3 regions of the Anaerobacillus alkaliphilus genome follow, and region 2 is predicted to be linked to each of the others. Evidence: predicted binding sites of a transcription regulator. Region 2 holds the regulator's gene; each other region holds the start of a gene.
What was found. Region 2 encodes Rex, which represses fermentation and respiration genes when NADH is low (regulators of the CRP and FNR family bind a similar motif). Its sites were predicted from a motif close to TTGTGAAATATTTCACAA; they were not measured.
Positions count from the first base shown of each region.

Region 1: the regulator Rex is predicted to act here: its motif matches at 2,359-2,376, upstream of DS745_RS18200 (DUF2249 domain-containing protein).
Region 3: the regulator Rex is predicted to act here: its motif matches at 1,378-1,395, upstream of DS745_RS09165 (DoxX family membrane protein).

Region 1 covers NZ_QOUX01000046.1:607,093-611,385, reverse strand. Annotated here, with positions in the region: gene moaD (molybdopterin converting factor subunit 1) at 1-108, shown strand, start outside; gene DS745_RS18210 (metal-sulfur cluster assembly factor) at 140-445, opposite strand; gene DS745_RS18205 (hypothetical protein) at 464-1,747, opposite strand; gene DS745_RS18200 (DUF2249 domain-containing protein) at 1,750-2,295, opposite strand; gene argC (N-acetyl-gamma-glutamyl-phosphate reductase) at 2,611-3,648, shown strand; gene argJ (bifunctional ornithine acetyltransferase/N-acetylglutamate synthase) at 3,674-4,293, shown strand, end outside.
Region 2 covers NZ_QOUX01000033.1:13,872-18,164, forward strand. Annotated here, with positions in the region: gene DS745_RS10280 (ABC-F family ATP-binding cassette domain-containing protein) at 1-1,532, opposite strand, end outside; gene moaC (cyclic pyranopterin monophosphate synthase MoaC) at 1,753-2,247, shown strand; gene DS745_RS10290 (redox-sensing transcriptional repressor Rex) at 2,420-3,055, shown strand.
Region 3 covers NZ_QOUX01000032.1:26,901-31,193, forward strand. Annotated here, with positions in the region: gene DS745_RS25135 (stalk domain-containing protein) at 166-1,077, shown strand; gene DS745_RS09165 (DoxX family membrane protein) at 1,553-2,062, shown strand; gene DS745_RS09170 (TetR/AcrR family transcriptional regulator) at 2,153-2,725, shown strand; gene DS745_RS09175 (FxLYD domain-containing protein) at 2,970-3,947, shown strand; gene DS745_RS09180 (S1C family serine protease) at 3,960-4,293, shown strand, end outside.

The DNA of each region.
Region 1 (4,293 bases), on a different contig from region 2:
CCCGTTGATCGAGCAATGATGGCTGTTAATGAAGAGTATGTAGAAGAAACCGACGTTGTAAAAGCAAATGATATTGTTGCCTTTATTCCTCCAGTAAGTGGAGGCTAAAAAAGCTGCCATAGGGCAGCTTTCTTCATACTCAAAAGAATAATTTCCGAATTTCTGGACTCATTTTCTCTGGGCTCCATTCAGGTTCCCAAACTAAATTTACATCAACTTTTTCTACTGTAGGTAAAGATTGGACTGCTGATTTAACACCATTCACCAATGTGTCATGTAAAGGGCAACCAGGGGTTGTTAATGTCATTGTAATCAATACAAGGCCTTCATTTTGGATGGTAACTTCATAAATTAGACCAAGACCAACGACATCAACACCAAGTTCAGGGTCTATAACCTTTCTTAGCGCTTTTGTCACTTCCTCTTTTGTTACTAAATAATCCAATGATATCACTCCTTATCCTTAAGAATACGTGAAGACCTTTAAAATGTGTGCGAAGTAAAAAATGATACATAGTCCAAGACAAACTTGAGATATGAAAGCTAGCATAGGTAGTTGAAAGTAAATGCTGCTCGCTAAAAGAATAACCATAATACTTAGAAATAAAAGTCTGTAAAAAATGATTTGTTCATCAATCATCTGATGCAAGGAAGGTACATCTTCCTTGCCTACCCGCTCACCAAAGCAGAATGTCCACCACAAAAACGGAACAATCTTAGATAAATAACCTAGGATTGTTACTCCAACCCACCCAAATAAATAAAGAACACTTATGGCAGTTAAAAATGATAATGACTGAAACAAGCTTGGTTTGAAAAACAGTGCTCCTATTGAAATAACGACAAATAAAATAAATGCATCTAACGCATAAACCGTTAATGTAATTCCTTTCCCTGGATTTCTTTTAAACTTTTTTTGTTGAATTTGGTAAATGTGAAATCGATACAAACCAAGTGCTATTAAGAAAAGACCTAGTCCACATATGAGTACAACAAAACCTAGCTGGAGAAAAAAGTTTACGGTAATGACTACTAGACTTAGGTGTAAAACTATTAATATCCATTTTTGCAATTTAATCGGGTACCCGTGAGCTAAATAAAACATTGGGAGCATCTTAAAGCTAAAACCGACAATTAGAAACAAGAACCACCCGACAAAACCAAACCAAATATGAGTTGCTAATAAGCTTGAGTGGTGTGTTAGGAATAGACTAAATGCGAAATTGACCCCCATTAATAGTCCACTGACGACAGTTAAAAGTAAATAGACAAACGAGCTAATCGTTGCAAACAAAATACTAGTAAATGCATTCGCTTTTTTTATCGTTAGAAAAATATTAGCAAGAAAGATCACAACACCAGTAACAGCTAGAATTGAAGAACCAATAATGATAAGTGGATGAAACTGAAAGAAACCAATTAAGATACCAATTGAACCTGTCGTAAATAAAAAATAGTGTAAAACTCCAAGACGAATGCTATAAAGTGTTTCGTTTGTCACAACCGGGACTAGTTGATAAACTGCACCCATGGCAAGAGTTGTTGCAAAACCTAAAATGAATAAATGAACAGCACCAATTCCTACTGCTGACCTAATCGTAGCACCTTCAAAAAGGGGACCACCAACAATCAAAAATATTGAAAATACAAATAAGGAAAGAAAGGAGGTAATGATGAACGAGAATGGTAGGTAAAAGTTTGACTTCGTTTGGTCTTTCCCAACTAGAGTTCCAGTGGTTATATTCATCACTAACCTCCATTTTTCGTAATTACAACCTCTACCGATCCATCTTCCATTTCTATTGGCTTATACTCATAGCCTAGTTGGTTTAATTCCTCAATTAGAAATGCAGGTAGACGATCATTTCGAATTGTTAACACCTCACCATTTTTCATAGATGTTAGCCTCGCTAAAGTGCGGACCATTGGTTGTGGCGGTTCAAGTCCTCGGTTATCCAAATAATAGCTGTTTGTGTCATCTTGTCCAACTGATGGTATATCTTGCTGTGGACAATTGGGTCTATCTATGTTTTCGTGTTTATTCTTCCAAAATAGTAAGCTACGTTTTTTCTTTTTAAAAGTTGTAATAAAATGATCATCAGCTCTTTTCTCAACAAGATTTTCATACCCTCTCGTTTTAAGTAGTGTCATAAGAGGTGTAGGTTTAATCGTCGAGTGAAGGACAAAGATATCACTTTTTTCTAAAGTTTTAACCGTTGTCATAATTTTTTGAAATGGTTCAAGCTTGTTTTTTAAGTCTTCACGTACATCTAATACTACTATTTTTCCATTCATTGCAAATTCATCTCCTTATATTGATGTTATTTCCTTCATTATAGAGTTATTTTTAAGGATAGTAAGTGACAGTTATCACAAATGATAACGATTATCACATAGCTCTTTTTTATTATTTTTAAAATCAGTGTAAATGTATAAAAATAAAGAAAGGTGAAGTCTCATTTTTGTTAACCTTTACTATTAGTAGTGTTTAGTTGTTATTAAAAATTGAGAAAAAAATAAAAATACAGTTGATTTTATTTTTATTCACACATATAATAAAAAACATCATAAGATTGTTACATGAAATAACAAGGGAAATGAGGAGAAAATATGAAAGCAGCTATTATTGGGGCTACTGGTTATGGAGGGGCAGAGTTAATTAGGCTTCTACACCAACATAAATATGTTGAAGAATTCACACTCCACTCTTCTTCCCAATCTGGAGTGGCCATTTCTGAAAGCTATCCACAATTGACGAATATTACAAATCAATCACTACAATCGATTAATATAGAGCAAATATCTAAAAATGCAGACGTTGTCTTCATGGCAACACCTTCAGGAATTTCAACGGAAATTACACCTGCCTTTATAGAGAATGGTGTGAAGGTTATTGATTTATCTGGAGATTTACGCTTTAAAGATCCAAATGTATATGAAAAGTGGTATAAGAAAACGTCAGCAGCAAACGAAGTACTTGAGAAAGCCGTTTATGGTTTAACTGAACTTAATCGAGAAAAAGTAAAGAATGCTAGTTTAATAGCAAATCCAGGCTGCTATCCTACAGCAACAATACTTGGCCTTTATCCACTTTTAAAAAATATTGCTGTTGAGGCAAACTCAGTAATCATTGATGCCAAATCAGGGGTGTCAGGTGCAGGTCGGAAAGCAAGTCTAGGAACGAGTTACTGTGAAGTGAATGAAAACTTTAAGATTTATAAAGTCAATGAGCATCAACATATTCCTGAAATAGAGGTGGCTTTAAAAACTGCCAATAATCAATTAGGGCCAATTAAGTTCAATACTCACTTAGTACCAATGACACGAGGGATTATGTCAACAATCTATTGTCAACCCCTCGCTTCCGTAAGTGAGAAATTGCTTCGAAATTTATATCAGCAGTACTATGAAAATGATCGTTTCGTACGAGTACGGAAAGAAGGAGAATACCCAGCAACAAAAGAAGTGTATGGGTCGAATTTCTGTGATATTGGAATTACTTTTGATGAACGAACTGGCTGGATAACAATTGTTTCTGTCATCGATAATTTAATGAAAGGGGCTGCTGGTCAGGCAGTTCAAAACTTAAACGTTATGCACGGAATTGATGAAGGAACGGGTCTACTCGGGGCGCCAATTTTTCCATAGGCAAAAAAATAATGAGGTGAAGAGGTTGGATACAGTGATAAAAAATAATTCAATTACTCCTGTTGAAGCAGGGAGTATTGTTACTCCTAAAGGATTTTGTGCTGCAGGAATTCATACAGGTGTAAAAAGGTATCGTTTAGATTTAGGTGTGATTTATTGTGAAGTTCCGGCAAGTAGTGCTGCCGTTTATACATTGAATAAGGTGCAAGCAGCACCCATTAAAGTAACAAAAGATAGTATTTCAAAGGAAGGCAAACTTCAAGCAATCATCGTTAATAGTGGTAATGCAAATGCATGCACAGGCACTAAAGGAGTTGAAGATGCCTTTACAATGAGGCAAGCAACTGCGGAGGTTTTTGATATTCCTGAACGTTACGTTGCAGTCTCTTCAACCGGTGTTATTGGAGAATTTCTTCAAATTGAAAAAATTGTTAATGGGATCAAGAAAATAAAGGCATTAACTCAAGTGAAATTTGATGCAGCTGAGCGATTTAATGAAGCGATTTTAACAACAGATACAATTAACAAAAGAGCATGCTTCCAAACAACGATTAATGGCAAGACTATTACATTTGGCGGTGCTGCAAAAGGGTCAGGAATGATCCATCCGAATATGGCGACAATGCTTGCTTTTATTACAACAGA
Region 2 (4,293 bases):
ATCCGGTTTACAAAATAACGGTCATGGGATACAAACAGGATTGTGCCAGGATAATCTAGCAATGCACTTTCAAGAATTTCTTTGCTGTCTAGATCAAGATGGTTTGTTGGCTCGTCCAAAATTAAAAAATTAGCTTTTTGCATCATTAATTTTGCTAGTGCCACGCGAGCTTTTTCTCCGCCACTTAAATCAGAAACGCTTTTGAGCACATCGTCACCACTAAATAGGAAGTTACCTAAGATCGTTCGAATTTCTTTTTCGGGTGTAAGAGGATAATCATCCCAAAGTTCATATAATACCTGTTTATTAGAATTCAGCTTTGCTTGTTCCTGGTCATAGTAACCAATTGTGACATTACTACCGTACTTTATTGTTCCTGCTACAGGACTTAATTGCTCGGTAATGATTTTTAATAGAGTAGATTTTCCGATACCATTTGGTCCAAGTAATGCAATACTTTCTGATCGATTGACTGCCAAGGTAAGCTTTTCAAATAAAGGCTTACTATTTGGGTAGCCTCCGGAAAGTTGATCAATTCTTAATACATCATTACCAGTTTGCTTTTTAATCTCAAATGAAAAGCGAGCAGACTTTTCATCTCCTTGAGGGCGATCTAATACATCCATTCGTTCTAGTTGTTTCCGACGACTTTGTGCTCGTTTCGTGGTAGATGCTCGGGCAATATTCTTTTCAACAAATGTTCTCAGCTTATCAATTTCATCTTGTTGCTTTTCGTACTGCTTCATTTCAATTTCATAGCGCTTTGCTTTTTCATCCAAGTAATGGCTGTAGTTACCAACAAATTTCGTTGCTTTTGTTCTGGATATTTCATAGACAACATTGGCAACCTTGTCAAGGAAGTAACGGTCATGGGAAACAATTAAAATAGCGCCATCATAGTGAAGAAGATATTGTTCTAACCAGGCAAGAGTTTCTAAGTCTAGGTGGTTTGTCGGCTCGTCCAAAATAAGTAGATCAGGGCGGGTTAGTAATAGTTTACCTAATGCTAGGCGAGTTTTTTGGCCACCACTTAATGTTGAAACTTCGGTGCTATAGTCTTTATCAGAAAAGTGTAAACCCGATAGTATACCGCGAATATCAGCTTCATATTTATAACCGCCTCTTTCTTTAAAGCTCTCAGAAAGTAGATCATAATCTTTTAAAAGTTTTTCATATACTTTTTCGTCGCTAATACATTCAGGATCTGACATTTTGGCTTCCAAGTTTCGCAACTCTTTTTCCATTTGGATGAGAGGAGCAAATACGGTTAACATCTCGTCCCAGATAGAACGACTCGATTCTAAACCAGTATCTTGAGCTAAATAGCCTATCGTTACATCTTTAGGAATAATAATGTCACCAGAATTGTAAGATAGTTTTCCGGCAATAATTTTTAAAAGAGTAGATTTACCAGCACCGTTTCTACCAACGATCGCAACACGATCTTGTGAATGAACTTCTAATTTTATATTCGATAATATTGGTTCCACACCAAATGTTTTTGTTAATTGGACACACTGTAAAAGTATCATAAATTCATCATCCTAACATAAGTAGCAATCTAACGTTTATTCCATTATAATATACCGTTAGTGTACCGTAATTAATTATGGACAAGCAAATAATACTTTCAGCAATACCAATTGAATTTAAAATTAGATATTTCATTTGTGTTACAAAAAATGAAACGATTACAAATTTGACAAAATGGTGTACAATATACTTGTGACGGTTTGAAAGGGGACATTTAGTATGTCAGAATTTACTCATTTTAATGAACAAGGTCGCGCAAAAATGGTAGATATCTCAGAAAAAAATGAGACAATACGAACAGCATTAGCTAAGACTAGTGTCGAAGTAGGGAAAGAAATATACGAGAAAATTCGTCAAGGCTCCATAGGAAAAGGCGATGTACTAGCTGTTGCACAAGTGGCAGGCGTTATGGCAGCCAAGAAAACAGCAGATTGGATACCGATGTGTCATCCACTAGCATTAACAGGTGTTGATGTAACGTTTGATTGGCATACAAATGAAGATAACTATAAACTTAACATTTACGTAAAAGTAAAAACTAAAGGAAGTACCGGAGTAGAGATGGAAGCACTAACGGCAGCCTCTGCGGTAGCCCTGACAGTTTATGATATGTGTAAAGCTGTAGATAAAGGGATGGTTATTGGACCTACATACTTAATGGAAAAAACAGGCGGAAAAAGTGGAGATTTTAAAAGAGAAACAGAAATAGAATAATAAACTAAAAAAAATTTGTACCAACTAAAGGGAGAAACCAGGGGATTGTCGGTAGCATATGTGAATTGATAAACAAGAATAAGGTGTGGCTATAGAAAACAGGGGGTATAATTACTACCCTAGATTTTGTTTGCCCTTTATCCAGTTAAAAGGTACAGGTTGGAGGCAGAAAATGAATATCGATCAAACGAAAATTCCTCAAGCGACTGCAAAACGATTACCTTTGTATTATCGATTTTTAGAAAATTTACAAGCATCTGGGAAACAACGAGTATCGTCTTCGGAATTAAGTGAAGCGGTAAAAGTCGATTCTGCAACAATTCGACGTGACTTTTCTTATTTTGGAGCTTTAGGTAAGAAAGGTTATGGATATAACGTTAATTATCTACTAACTTTTTTTAGAAAAACATTAGACCAAGACGAGGTTACAAATGTAACCTTAATAGGTGTCGGGAATTTAGGGACAGCATTTTTGCATTATAACTTTTCAAAAAATAATAGTACAAAAATAGATATGGCCTTTGATGTTGATGTTAACAAAGTAGGAACAGAGATTGGTAACGTTCCAATATATCATTTAGATGATTTGGAAAAGATCCTGGATCCAAACGTTTCAGTTGCAATTCTAACCGTACCTTCTTCTGTAGCACAAAAAGTTGCAGATCGCTTGGTAGCTTGCGGTATTAAAGGTATCTTAAACTTTACTCCTGCACGTTTATCGGTTCCAAAAAACGTACGAGTTCATCACATCGATTTATCGGTAGAACTTCAATCGTTAATTTACTTCTTGAAGCATTATCCAATTTAAAGTTGAAAGGTTATCACTAAAGTGGTAGCCTTTTTTGTTTCTGGTTAGTCTTGTTAATCTAAGTGGGAAACCATGTTAAGGTAACGCAAGGTATTCTATCGTTCCCAAACCGAGCGGAGAGTGAAAGAAAAGGTAACGCAAGGTGTTCTATCGTGCCCGAACCGAGTGGAGAGTGAAAGAAAAGGTAACGCAAGAGGTGCTAACGTGCCCGAACCGAGTGGGGAGTCAAAGAAAAGGTAACGCAAGAGGTGCTAACGTGCCCAAACGGAGTGGGGAGTGAAAGAAAAGGTAACGCAAGAGGTGCTAACGTGCCCAAACGGAGTGGGGAGTGAAGGAAAAGGTAACGCAAGAGGTGCTATCGTGCCCAAACCGAGCGGAGAGTGAAAGAAAAGGTAACGCAAGAAGCGCTAACGTGCCCAAACGAAGTGGAGAGTCAAAGAAAAGGTAACGCAAGAGGTACTATCGTGCCCAAACGAAGTGGAGAGTCAAAGAAAAGGTAACGCAAGAGGCTCGATCGTGCCCGAACCGAGCGGAGAGTGAAAGAAAAGGTAATGCAAGAAGCGCTAACGTGCCCAAACCGAGCGGAGGGTGAGAGAAAAGGAACCGTAAGAAGTGCTAACGTGCCCAAACTGAGTGGGGAGTCAAAGAAAAGGAAACGCAAGAGGTGCTAACGTGCCCGAACTGAGCGGAGAGTGAGAGAAAAGGAAACGCAAGAGGTGCTAACGTGCCCAAACGGAGTGGGGAGTGAAAGAAAAGGAAACGCAAGAGGTGCTAACGTGCCCAAACGGAGTGGGGAGTGAAGGAAAAGGAAACGCAAGAGGTGCTATCGTGCCCAAACCGAGCGGAGAGTGAAAGAAAAGGAAACGCAAGAAGCGCTAACGTGCCCAAACGAAGTGGAGAGTGAAAGAAAAGGAAACGCAAGAAGCGCTAACGTGCCCAAACGAAGTGGAGAGTGAAAGAAAAGGTAACGTAAGAGGCGCTAACGTGCCCAAACGAAGTGGAGAGTGAAAGAAAAGGTAACGTAAGAGGCGCTAACGTGCCCAAACCGATTGGAGAGTGAAAGAAAAGGTAACGTAAGAGGCGCTATCGTGCCCAAACCGAGCGGGGAGTGAAAGAAAAGGAAACGCAAGAGGTGCTATCGTGCCCAAACGGAGTGGGGAGTGAAAGAAAAGGAAACGCAAGAAGTGCTATCGTGCCCAAACCGAGCAGAGAGTGAAAGAAAAGGTAACGCAAGAAGT
Region 3 (4,293 bases), on a different contig from region 2:
ATTAATACAGAAAAAGACTGTCGCTTCAGAAACTAGCGACAGTCTTTTTCTGTATTTTAGATCGAATTTTCTGGCATTTAAATTCCCAGTTAATAATCGCAACCAACATTTAACAGTTGATAAGTCATCTAGTATATATAAAAATATAGTAAGGAGGTGTTTTTGGTGGGTAAATTTGTAACTTTTGGGTCATTATTGTTGTTCATAATGATAGGTTTTCAAACACAAACGGCATCAGCAAACACAATTCAAGTATTTGTAGATGGTAAGAAAATTCATTTTTCAGATATGATGCCAATCATTGAAAATGGTAGAGTGTTAGTTCCCCTACGTGCGGTTCAGGAAGGATTTGGTTCAAATATTAACTGGGACCAACAAACGAGAATGATTACTAGTGTTAAAGATAAAGGATCTCAACAAACTAAGTTGATCTATCAAATTGATTCTCCATATGTGCTTCAACATTATCAAAATGGAAATCAGCAACAGCAGATGGTTGAAAAAATTGATGTGCCAGCAAAACTAGTACAAAACAGGACGATGGTCCCACTTCGTTCAACAACAGAGTCAATGGGTTACTCCGTTCAATGGTCTCAAAAGGATTGGACTGTAACCATAAAATCAAATCCTTCAATAAAACCTATAGCAGGCGATTTGCAGTATCCAGTTTCTGGTGAGTCTGAAAAATTAGTAGAGATGGAGTTTGATATTTTCTTCTTAACGAATGCAGAAAGAGTAAAACATGGAGTTAAGCCTCTAATCCTAGATTTAGAAGTAAATCAAGTAGCTAGGAAAAAATCACAGGATATGCATGATCAACGTTATTTTGCCCATCGTTCACCTGTATATGGTTCACCATTTGATATGTTAACTCATTTTGGTATTACTTATCGAAGTGCTGGAGAAAACATCGCAGCTGGATATCAAAGTGCCCAAGCTGTTGTCACAGGCTGGATGAACAGTGAAGGTCATCGGAAGAACATTCTTAACTCCCGATTTGAGCGAATTGGAGTCGGTTATTATTATGGTGCTAACGAATACCGATCATACTATACACAGATGTTTTTAACGAAATAAGTAATGGAAAACGGTCCTTTTGGGACCGTTTTTAAGTGAAATCACTCGAAAATATGGTTTACAGTCTAAACTCGGTGATTTATAGTCAGAAAATCAAATTTACAGTCCAAACAGACTATTTTACAGTCCAAATCAAATGTTTTATGAGCGAAGAAGCAAATTATACTTGGGTAGGTATTCTCGCGGAAAGGGATATTTGACAGGTCTAATCAACCTTAATCTATTGAGAGATGACAATTTTACGGAATTAAAAGTGAGCTGATATCATTAATTCGGGCTTAGTCAAAACCACTTCACACTTTGTTCACTGTTTCACAATACAATGTTCACATGTGGGACGGTCGCGACGACCTTGAGCATTATATACTATGAGTGAAGATAGTTAGTGATCACAAACACACTGATCGAAACAAGAAACACGCACCATCTCGATCGCTCACTATCTCAAATCAAAACGATGAGGAGATGATCGATTATGGTCATGAATTTTTTAAGAAACAATAAAGTAGCAGCAGGGATTTTAACTTTCTTACGTGTATACCTTGGATGGAAATGGTTAACTGGGGGCTGGGGCAAAATTACTGGCGAACCGTTCAGTGCAGCAGGTTATTTAAATAACGCAGTGGCAAATCCAGTTGTCAGTCACGGCGAAGTAGTTTACCCAAATTACGTAGCATTCTTAGAAAAGTTTGCTATTCCGGGTGCAGATGTCTTTAGCTTTATGGTTGCCTGGGGTGAGTTATTAGTAGGACTTGGATTAATTCTTGGAGTATTAACAACTTATGCAGCATTTTTCGGCGTAGTGATGAATTTTAGCTTCATGTTCGCAGGAACTATTTCAACTAATCCTTGGATGATTTTAATTGCCTTCTTCATTCTAGCTGCTGGTTACAATGCAGGTCGCATCGGTGGAGATCGTTGGGTAATGCCTTATCTAAAAGGTTTGATTTTCAAAAATAATACTCCTAATAAGATAGCAGCGTAATGTCGTTGCTTTGAGGGCACGAGTCGATTTAGTGAACTCGTGCCTTTCGTGTAAGTTGCTCCTATAAAAATTGAGTTTGGAGGAGAGGTTATGGTTGAAAATCAAACTACAGAAGACAAAATCCTATCAGCAGCGATTGATCTAATGGAACAAAAGGGCTATAAGGCAGTAACGATTAAGGAAATTGCTCAAGTAGCCGGTTTTAGTGAAATGACTTTATTTCGAAGATTTGGCTCGAAAAAAGCGATTTTAGATGCTGCGGTTGAGAAGTACTCGTACAATTATTGTATGAAACAGATTTTTGAGGAACAGATCACTTACGATATTGAACATGACTTAGCATTGATTGCTAGAACCTATCAAAAATATATGAACCGAAACAGAAAGATTGTGATGCTTGCATTTCAAGAGCGACATTTCCACCCGGAAATTGGTCAGAAAACTGCTGAAAATCCAAGACAATTAAAAGAGTATTTGCTGCGGTATTTAACAGAAATGAAGGAGCGGGGAAAAATAAATGGTACGAACCTAGAAGCTACGGCGATGACATTTCTCTGGATGAACCTTGGCTTTTTCATGGCACAATTTGTAGCGGGCAATGAAGTCTCGCCTGTTGGATTAGATGAGTTTATTGAAAGTAGTGTAAAACTATTTGTATCATAGAAGAAGGTGCAAGATTTGCAGGTGAACTGCAGGGTCTTGCACCTTTTACTATATTTAGGAAATGAAAAATAAGTCGATCTATGAGACAATTAGTAAATTAACCGTCTGAAAATAGGAGTTAGTATCGTATAGATAGGTGTTTTAGAGGTAGGTGTGAATTTTGTATTGTCATAAATGTGGAGCAAGTATACATAAAGAAAGTCGGTACTGTTCGAACTGTGGAGTTAAACTGGGTGGGAATCGCGTGTCAAAACGATTTTGGCTCGTGCCAACTATGACCCTTTTTACTGCTATTGTGGTACTTGGAAGTTTCTTTTTCTATGAGTCGACGGTTAATAGTGAAGTTGAGCAGTTGGTTAGGGAAGGGGAAGCTCTGGCACTTGAAGGAGAGCTCGAGCAAGCAAAAGCAACATTTGAAGAAGTGCTCGTGAAGCGACCTAATCATACTGCAGCGGCTTTTAACTTAGAAGTTGTTGAACGCGGTTTAGAGTATATGGCTCTGTTAAACGGAGAGGATCTTGATAAATTAGAGTATGAATTAGCACAGGAAGAAGGCCCTTTTTTTGAAATGATCAAAGAGCAATACCGGCTAGTCGTTGCAACACTATCCATTCAATCCGAAGCGCAAACGATGGAGGATTTGGTTGAGTTATATGAGAAGACCTGGGAGTCAAGTAACGAAGAAACGATTCAACTTGTCGAGGTTATTAAAGAGAAGATTGTTGATCTAGCTATCGTTCAGGGGCTTGGGTTTTTAGAGAAAAATCAGTTTACGGAAGCTGAAGTGGAATTTAATTTAGGGTTGACCTATGATCCAAAAAACTCAGAGCTATTAAACTATTTGGAAAAAGTGAAGACGGCACGGATTGATTTTGAAGAAGAAGAGCAAAACCGTATAGAGAGGGCAATGTCTCGAGCGGCAGAAGAAGACAATTTTAACTGGACAGAAGCAGGTAAGCCGTTAGGAATTTATTTTTCCTATGATGAAGAGAAGTTAGTTGTTTCGGGAGAAGTTAAAAATGTGGGGACGCGGCCGATAAGCGAGATTGACATTCACTATAAAGTTCTCGGCGAAGACGGTAGGGAGCTGACCATGAGTTTCACGAACGTCACGCCCTTTGTACTTATGCCTAATGAGAGGGGTAGGTTTGAGGAGACTCTAGTAATCTCTGAAATGGTCGGGGCTGTTGAAATTGTTGATTGTTTTTGGACGGTGGAATAGGGAGGCGTACGTATGAATAAGCACTGGAGTATAGTACTGACGTTGCTGATTGTAGTTGGTGCTGCGATCACGTGTTGGTATCTCGACAAGAATTTTAGCATCTACTCAGGTGATGGGTTATCAACGCTAGCACCAGTGAAAGAAAAAGAAGCAGTTGAAGTAGCTGGAGAAATGATTACTGAGAATAGCGTTGATATAAAAGAAATCATCAGGCTAAACCAGCCAAAGGTTGTTCAAATTGAACGAGAAGATGGCGAGTTAGGCTCGGGCTTTTTGTACAATGACAAAGGTGACATTATTACCAATGCCCATATCGTCAAGGGCGCAACGCAAGTACTCGTGCGGA